DNA from 2 places in the Pantoea allii genome. Region 2 is predicted to be linked to the other one. Evidence: riboswitches for the same ligand, from Rfam matches in the RefSeq annotation. Region 2 holds a riboswitch; the other holds the start of a gene.

Region 1 (4,414 bases), on a different replicon from region 2:
GCGTGAAACTGTCAGGCGGTCAGCGCCAGCGCGTGGCCATCGCCCGTGTGCTGCTGAAAGATGCGCCGATCCTGATTATGGATGAAGCGACGTCCGCGCTCGACTCGGAAGTGGAAGCCGCGATTCAGGAAAGCCTGGAATCCTTGATGAAGGGTAAAACCGTGATTGCCATTGCTCACCGTCTGTCCACCATCGCCAAAATGGATCGTCTGGTGGTGCTGGAAAAAGGCCAGATTGTGGAAATCGGTAGCCATCATGCGCTACTGGCACAAAACGGCCTTTATGCCCGTCTGTGGCAGCACCAGACGGGGGGATTTGTGGGCGCAGATTAATCGCCGCGTCGATAGGGCAAGGCGTCACGGGCTTCATCGGCCCACAGGTGGACGCCTTGCCGCTCCTGCTGCAAAAAATCCTCTACGGCGGCGCGCAGGCCGGGATGGCACAGATAGTGCCAGGAGTGGGTAATCTGAGGCTCAAAACCCCGCACCAGCTTGTGCTCGCCCTGCGCGCCAGCATCAAAGCGTTGCAGCCCTTCCGCTATAGCGAAATCCATCCCCTGATAAAAGCAGGTTTCAAAGTGGAGCCGGTCAAATTCCGCCAGGCATCCCCAGTAGCGGCCATACAGGCTTTCGCCATCTTTAAGATAGAAGGCCATCGCCGCAGGTTGCTGCTGTAAACGGGCGATCACGACGCGAATATTGTCCGGCATCCTCTCAGCCATCAGGCTGAAGAAGGCACGGGTCAGATAGGGACGCTGACCGCGCACCGCATACGTATTGGCATAGCAGGTATAGACAAAATCCCACTGATCCTCACGCAGTTGATCGCCGCGATACCAGTCAAATGCAAAACCGCTCTGTAGGACCTGCTCGCGCTCTTTACGCAACTGTTTGCGTTTACGCGACATCAGCGTATCCAGAAAGTCCTGAAAGTCGCGATAGCCCCGATTGTGCCAGTGATACTGGCAGCCCAGTCGTGCCAGCCAGTCAGGTTGCGCCGCCAGCAAGGCGTTCGCTTGCGGATCGGTGAAGTTGATATGCGCACCACTTAACCCCTGCTCCGCCAGCGCGTCCGGTAACGCAGCAAGAAGTCGGGCGGCGGCATCCGGTGCACCAAGCACGCGTGCGCCAGTGACCGGGCTGAAAGGAATCGCGCCCAGCCATTTTGGGTAGTAAGGAATGCCGGCACGCTGGCAGGCATCGGCCCAGGCGTGATCGAACACGTATTCACCCTGAGAATGGAATTTTTGATAGCCGGGAAGGACGGCGCGAAGCTCGCCTGCCTCACGCCAGAGGAGATGATCGGACTGCCAGCCCCTTTCTGGCCTGACGCTGCCGCTTTCCTCCAGGCTCAGTAGAAATGCGTGACGTAAAAAGGGCTGTTGATCGGTCAACAGGGCATCCCATTCAGCGGCAGGAATGTCTGAAAGCGAACTCAGGTGAAACAACGACATGCATAACTCCAGACGGCAACCGGTGACACAGTAGTCAAGCAGGTTTTAGGTTTCAGGGAAAGGAGGAGGGCACGGAATGCTTCATGCAGACCCCGCTCAGGCGCACGCGCTACCTGAAGCGTAGTTTGGTTTTGACGTTAATCCCGTCACCTGTTCAAATGCCTGCAGAATCTGACAAAAAACAGCGAAGGAACGGGCATGGCTAAAGCATTGGTGATCTTTCTACACGGCGTGGGCAGTAACGGAGACGATCTGGCCCCGATTGGCGACTACTGGACCACCCTGCTCCCGGATGTCGCCTTTGCGTCACCGGATGCGCCTTACGCCTTTGAACATGGCGCGGGCTATCAGTGGTTCAGCCTGGCCGATATTACGCCAGAAAATCGTCCGGGTCGGGTGCGTGACGCCCGCGAGGCCTTTGACAGCGTTATCCGTCATCTGATGTCTCAGAACGGGATGGCAGACCGCTGGGAAAACGTCATCCTGGTGGGCTTTTCCCAGGGGTCAATTATGGCGCTGGACCTGCTGGCTTCCGGGCGTTATCCCCTGGCGGGCGTGGTGGCGTTTTCGGGGCGACTGGCCTTTGACGGCCCGATCACGCCACAGGCTCACACGCCAGCCCTGTTGATTCACGGCCGGGCTGATACGGTGATACCGGCCAGTGAAAGTGAGTCGGCGGCGACTCGCCTGAAAGCGGTGGGCGTCCCGGTCGAAGCGGTGTTTGAACCTCAGACCGGCCACACCATCTCAGCCCAGGGCGCAATGCACGCCGCCGGATTTATTGCCCAGTGCTTACAGGACTAAACACGCTTTCGCCACCGCAGGCACGCCGGTTTCGCCGCTGCGTTAGCCCAACAGGTTAACGAGCGCAAAACCGGCAAAGCACATCAGCAATGAGCCAATGACATGAATCAGCGCACTGCTCATTGCCCACAGGTATTTGCCAGACTGCAACAATGTCATTAACTCCGCCGAAAACGTCGAGAACGTGGTGAGTCCGCCACATAAGCCGGTGGTAATTAATAATTTCCAGGCCGGGTCGAGCTGGGGATGCCTGACGAACCAGGCCATGGCACCGCCAATCACAAATCCACCAATCAGGTTCACTAACAGCGTGCCCGGCGGCAGATTGGGAAATAACGCGTTAAACCGCATGGCGAACCACCAGCGCAACACACAGCCAATACTGCCGCCCAGAATCACAGCGAATAGCGGTTTTAACATCACAGACTCCATTTCAGGATTGGCGCAGAAGACGGTGGAGGGCAAGAAAAAAGCATACACCTGACACACCGACTCCCGCGAAAGGATTAAGGATAATGTCAGGCGTCATCAGCCGCAGGTTACGCCTGCAGGCGGTTGGGAAAGGTGGAACGCCATCACCTTATGCGGGCCATCATACGATGCCTTTTTCTGGCTGGCAACCGTGGTTGAGCGGAGAGAATCGTTACGTGAACTGACGTCAGCGCAGCACCTTGTGCCGCCGCAAAGCAGAAGGTCCAGGCGGGCATGATTCAGGTTTCCCCGGTTGCCGTTTTGCGCTTAAATGTTTATCCGGCAGCGGCGTTGTAGAGCCGTTGAATGCCTTTCGCCAGCGGCGAAGGGGTAAACTCTCTTCTGGAGCGGCCTGTGCGAACTGTCATTTTTGATACTGATATCGGTGTAGACGATGCCTTTGCCCTGGCTTATGCCGCCCGCACCCAACATTTGCTGGGCATTACCACCGTGTTTGGCAACGTTGCCGTCGGACAGGCCGTGAGAAACGCCAGGCTGTTTTGCCAGAAAATGGCGATTGATGTGCCGGTTTACCGTGGCTGTTCCCGTCCGCTGGTCCAGGCACCCAGTGCGCCCGCCCGGCTGCACGGCGAAGATGGCCTGGGCGATGCCTTTGACAATCCCTTCAGCGACGAGGCACCCGGTGCGGTGCAGTTTATTATCGACAGCGTGCGGGCCAACCCAGGTGCGGTCACCCTTGTCGCCATTGGTCCGCTGACCAATATCGCCAGCGCAATCAATCAGGCACCCGATATCATTCCGTTGGTAAAAGAGTTGGTCGTGATGGGCGGCGCATTTGGCACGGACGGGCACTGCGGAAATGTGACGCCCTTTAGCGAATTTAATATCTGGAAAGATCCGCACGCCGCCGATCAGGTTTTTTCCTCCGCCTTACCGATCGTGCTGATCCCGCTTGATGTGACCCATAAAGTATTGATCCACAGTGAAGAGGTGGATCGGCTTAATCAGCCAGTGCTGCGTGCCATCTGTCGCCCTTATCTGGCCTACAGTCTTGAGAAAGAAGGATTTTCTGGCATGGCGCTGCATGACACGCTGACCCTCTCCTGGCTCTGCCTGCCAGAGGCGTTCACGCTGGTGGAAAGCCCGCTTCGGGTCATTACGGAAGGCATTGCCCGCGGTCAGACGGTGCGTCAACAGAGTACGCTGGCTTCCCGGCATAATCCCTTCCGCGATCTTCCCCGGCAGCGCATCGCATTAGGCGTCGACGCGGAGGCGGTGCGACAACACTTTTTTCAGGTACTCAGTCGATAAACCTGGCGGCCACCGTTAGCGATCAAAATCGATAACGCCTTTAATCAACTCACGATTGTTAATGACCGCTTCCTCAAACTGCTCTGCCAGCGTCGAGAAGGCGAAACGCCGGTTGAGCATCATTTCTGCACGCAGTTTCCCTGCGGCCATGAGTTCACGCACCCGGTCAAAATCTTCGCGTGTGGCATTCCGGCTGCCCATTAGCGTGCTCTCTTTTTTGTGGAATTCGCTGTCGGGGATGACCAAATCGCCTTTATGCAGGCCCACATAAACCACCGTGCCGCCGTGACGAATCAGGCTAACCGCCGCGTTCATCGCGGCCGGATTACCCGTGGCATCGATCACGGTTAACGCCAGTTGCCCGTTAAACCCGGCACGCAGTGCGGCAATAAAATCAGCTTCCGCCGGATTCAG
Region 2 (4,414 bases):
TGTGACGGTCCTTCCCGGAGTGGGAGAGTCTAACCACTTTTACTGGTTTATTTTAACTGAATAACCTGTTTTAAAGATTTAACCCGACGTGCCTATACTCTTTCTGTCTACTCAGGAGATTACGGCATGAACGATAAAATATTTACCCTGCATAACGGAGCGCGCCCGCTGAGCGCGCTGAGCAGCCCGAAAGAGGCTATACGTCAGTTCACGCCTAACTGGTTCGCCGCGACCATGGGGACCGGTATCCTGTCTCTGTCTCTGGCGCAGTTCCCCTGGCCGGTTCCGGGATTACGCCTCGTCGCCGAGGGACTCTGGATGTTTAACATCTTCCTGTTCAGCGTCTTTGCCGTGATGTATCTGGCCCGCTGGGTGATGTACTTCGGTGAGGCAAAGCGCATCTTTGGCCATTCAACGGTGTCCATGTTCTTCGGCACCATCCCGATGGGCATGGCCACCATCATCAACGGGCTGCTGGCGTTTGGCCTCCCCCGGTGGGGGGCTGACGTCATTCCCGTAGCGCACGCCCTGTGGTGGCTGGACGTGGCGATGTCGCTGCTGTGTGGCGTGTGTATTCCCTACATGATGTTTACCCGGCAGCAGCACAGCATTGACCAGATGACCGCCGTCTGGTTACTGCCGGTCGTGGCCGCCGAGGTTGCGGCAGTCAGTGGCGGCCTGCTGGCACCGCACATTGCCGACCCCCACGCGCAGCTCGGCATCATTATTACCAGCTACGTGCTGTGGGCGTACTCGGTGCCGGTGGCGCTGAGCATCCTCGCCATCCTGCTGCTGCGTATGGCGCTGCACAAGCTACCACACGAAAGCATGGCGGCCTCAAGCTGGCTGGCACTGGGGCCGATTGGTACCGGCTCGCTGGGGATGCTGGTCATCGGCGGAGATGCGCCCGGGGTGTTTGCCGCGGCGGGCATGCCGGAAATCGGTCATATCGCGCAAGGCGTGGGGTTCGTTGCCGGCATTCTCTTCTGGGGCTGCGGCCTGTGGTGGATGCTGCTGGCCACGCTGATAACCGTGCGATACTTCCGTGAAGGCATTCCGTTCAATCTGGGATGGTGGGGCTTTACCTTCCCGCTGGGCGTGTACACGGTCGCCACGCTGAAGCTGTCCACCCTCGTTGACCTGGCGTTCTTTAAAGGCTTCGGTGCGCTTCTTGTCGTCATGCTGGCCGCCATGTGGCTGCTGGTCGCGGTGAAGACGGTGCGCGGGGCATGGAGCGGGAAACTGTTTGTTTCCCCCTGTCTGGCAGGCCTGGACCGGAAGCCGTGAGTGAAACCTGCACGTCGCTGCTGGACCCGTTTTTACGCGAGGAACGCCTCGCGGCAGTCACCGCGCCGCACGTGGCCGCGCTGAATCGCTGGGTCAGCGGGCTGCGTCAGCACGGCGTGGAGCTGCCGTGGTTTGATCCGGCCGACGGCGGGACCGGGGCCGGACTGCTCGTCCTGCTGCAGTCGCCGGCGCGCAGCAGCCCGTCACCCCGGTTTGTGTCGCGGGATAACCCGGGGCCGGCCCAGCAGAACCTGGGGCGGTTTCTGGCGGAAGCCGGTATTGCGCGCCGGGACAGCGTGCTGTGGAATACGGTGCCCTGGGTCAGCGACGGGCCGCAGAAACGGCCCTCAGCGGCGGACATCCGCAGCGGCTGCGCCTGGCTTGAGGACGTGCTGGCGTATCTGCCCGCGCTGCGCGTGGTGGTGCTGGCCGGTGCCGTAGCGGCTCAGGCCCGCGGGACGGTCAGTCATCAGTGCCCCGGCGTCACGGTGCTGAAGATGCCTCACCCCAGTCCGCTTTCACTTTGCACAAGCCCGGCGGTGCCGGAAAACATCCGCCGGGTGCTCCGCGAGGCACGCGCTGCGCTGGCGGGCTGAGGGTGCCAGCAGAATAATACTGACAGGCTTTCCGTCTGGCTCTATACTCAGAGTACAGGGTGATGGCGTTCCACCTTTCCCAACCGCTCCGTTCCGGAGCTGATGACGCCTGATGTGACTCTTGATTTTCAGGAGGTACGTCAGGCCGTCCTTACTTTCCTCCCGGCCTGCGTACTTCCCTTTACGGGGAGAGACCCTTGATACACGTTTTTGGCCACATCAATCCTGACAGCGACGCCATCTGCACGGCGGTCGTCACCGCTCACTGGCTGACCGGGCGCGGCATGGACGCCCGCGCATGGCGTCTCGGCGAGGCTAACCGGGAAACCCGCTTTATCTTTGACACCGCCGGTCTTACGCTGCCGCCGCTGCTCGCTATTCCGCTGCAGGATGAACGGGTGTGGCTGGTCGATTTCACCGAGCCGGCGCAGGGGCCTGACGACCTGCTCCGGAGCAACGTCGTGGGCATCACTGACCACCACCGGCTGGGCGGGCTGATAACGCAACTGCCGCCGGAGGTGCATATCCGCCCGGTTGGCAGCAGCGCCACGCTGCTCTGGCTGCTGATGGACGCTGAAGCGCGCCGCACGCTGCCCCCGACGCTCGCCGTGCTTCTGCTGGGCGCACTCCTGAGTGACACCGTGAATCTTCGCTCGCCGACCACCACCGAAGACGATATCCGTTCGGCGACCGAACTGGGCGTGCTGTCCGGCGTAAACCGCAGAGCCTTCGCCCGTGACCTCCTCACCGCCAAAACGGACGTCAGCGGCCTCAGCGCCCAGCAGCTGCTGGGCAGGGATCTCAAGGCCTTCGTCATTGCCGGCACCGACGTGCGCATTGCCCAGATTGAGGTCAGCTCACCGACACAGGTTGCCCCCGTGATGGACGACCTGCTCGCTGCCCTGGCGTATCTGGCGGACCAGTCGGGTGCCGGGCTGACGGTGCTGATGTTGACCGACATTCGCGCCGGGTTTTCAACGCTTTACTTCGCCGGGCGGGAGAGCGTTAACGCGGCCTCCTGCTCCGTACCGGGCATGCTCAGCCGCAAAAAACAGCTTCTGCCGTGGCTTGAGTCCCGCCTTAACCAGAACGGGAGTTCATTATGACCTGCTACACCCACGCACTGATACTTGTGAACGACAAAGACGACGGCACCCTCCTGCTGAAACGGGCGGTCGCGCTGGCGCAGCCGCTCGGCATGAAAATCACCCTGGCCCACATCAGCGACGACTACCGGGAAATGAACTACGTGTCCGACAGCCTGATGGACGACGTCGTGTCGGAAGAGGTGCTGAAAGCCAAAGCGTTTATGAGCGAGCTGGCGGCCTCCGTGCCTGAGGCGGTAGACACGCGGGAGCTGGTGACCATGCGCCGCTTTGAGGACGTGGAGAAGTGCATCAATGAGCTGGGCGTGGACCTCGTGCTTGCCGGGCACCGCAACCGCTTTATGGGAATGCTGACGTCCCGCTCGGCGGAATACATCAACCACCTCACGGTGGATGTGCTTATTACTCACCTGAATGACTAAACCGGGAGAAACGCTATGCACTTTACACTGGATAACGTGACCGCCCGGGAAATTCTTGACTCTCGCGGCAACCCCACCGTTGAAGTTGAGGCCCGGACCCCGGACGGGATGATGGCACGCGCCTCGGTGCCTTCCGGGGCCAGCACCGGGTCGCGCGAGGCCGCAGAGCGCCGCGACGGTGACGCACAACGTTTTGGCGGCAAAGGCGTGCTGGATGCCGTCAGGGCGGTTAATACGGAAATCTGCGAAGCCGTGCGCGGCCTGGACGTGCGCGAGCAGCGGCAGCTGGACAACATCATGCTGATGCTGGACGGCACGGAGAACAAGAGTCGCCTGGGTGCCAATGCCATTCTGGGCGTATCGCTGGCGGTGGCCCGGCTGGCGGCACAGGCCTCGCACGAGCCGCTGTGGCGCTACCTGGGGGGCCTGCAGGCGAATCTGCTGCCCGTGCCGTGCATGAACATCATCAACGGCGGCGTGCACGCCCGCGGTCAGGGCGCGGACTTCCAGGAGTTCATGATAGCGCCACACGGGGCACCCACGCTGCGCGAGGCCGTGCGTCAGGGCAGCGAGGTCTACCAGGCGCTGCGCCAGATCTTGCTGGACAAAAAACTCTCAGCGGCAGTGGGCGACGAAGGCGGTTTTGCGCCCGCCGTGTCGTCGAACCGTGACCCGCTGGCGTTTATCGTACAGGCGATTGAGAAGGCGGGATACAGGCCCGGAGAGGACATCAGCATCTGCATGGACCCTGCCTCAAGTGAGTTTTTCGCTGACGGTCAGTATCATCTGCGCACCGAGGGCAGCGCGCTGAGCGCGGCGGAAATGACGGCATACTACGGCGAGCTGATGGACCAGTTTCCGGTCATCCTGCTGGAAGACGGCCTGGCCGAGGACGACTGGGCGGGCTGGAAGCATCTGCACCAGCAGCTTGCGGGCAGGGCCGAGCTGGTTGGTGACGACCTGTTTGTAACCAACGTGAAGTACATCCAGCGCGGCATTGACG

Evidence for each region. Region 2 has a riboswitch for fluoride ahead of QNH99_RS23255 (DHHA2 domain-containing protein). Riboswitches for the same ligand answer to the same signal wherever they lie in the genome.
Region 1: linked by a shared signal. The riboswitch ahead of crcB (fluoride efflux transporter CrcB) and the one ahead of QNH99_RS23255 (DHHA2 domain-containing protein) in region 2 are both predicted to bind fluoride.

What each region holds. Positions count from the first base shown of each region.
Region 1 covers NZ_CP125958.1:277,338-281,751, reverse strand. The annotation lists gene QNH99_RS01300 (ABC transporter ATP-binding protein) at 1-332, shown strand, start outside; gene QNH99_RS01295 (GNAT family N-acetyltransferase) at 329-1,453, opposite strand; gene QNH99_RS01290 (alpha/beta hydrolase) at 1,652-2,257, shown strand; gene crcB (fluoride efflux transporter CrcB) at 2,300-2,677, opposite strand; fluoride riboswitch at 2,770-2,846, opposite strand; gene QNH99_RS01280 (nucleoside hydrolase) at 3,083-4,000, shown strand; gene QNH99_RS01275 (zinc-binding alcohol dehydrogenase family protein) at 4,016-4,414, opposite strand, start outside.
Region 2 covers NZ_CP125960.1:123,631-128,044, reverse strand. The annotation lists gene QNH99_RS23265 (TDT family transporter) at 127-1,287, shown strand; gene QNH99_RS23260 (uracil-DNA glycosylase family protein) at 1,284-1,883, shown strand; fluoride riboswitch at 1,933-2,002, shown strand; gene QNH99_RS23255 (DHHA2 domain-containing protein) at 2,081-2,989, shown strand; gene QNH99_RS23250 (universal stress protein) at 2,986-3,411, shown strand; gene eno (phosphopyruvate hydratase) at 3,427-4,414, shown strand, end outside.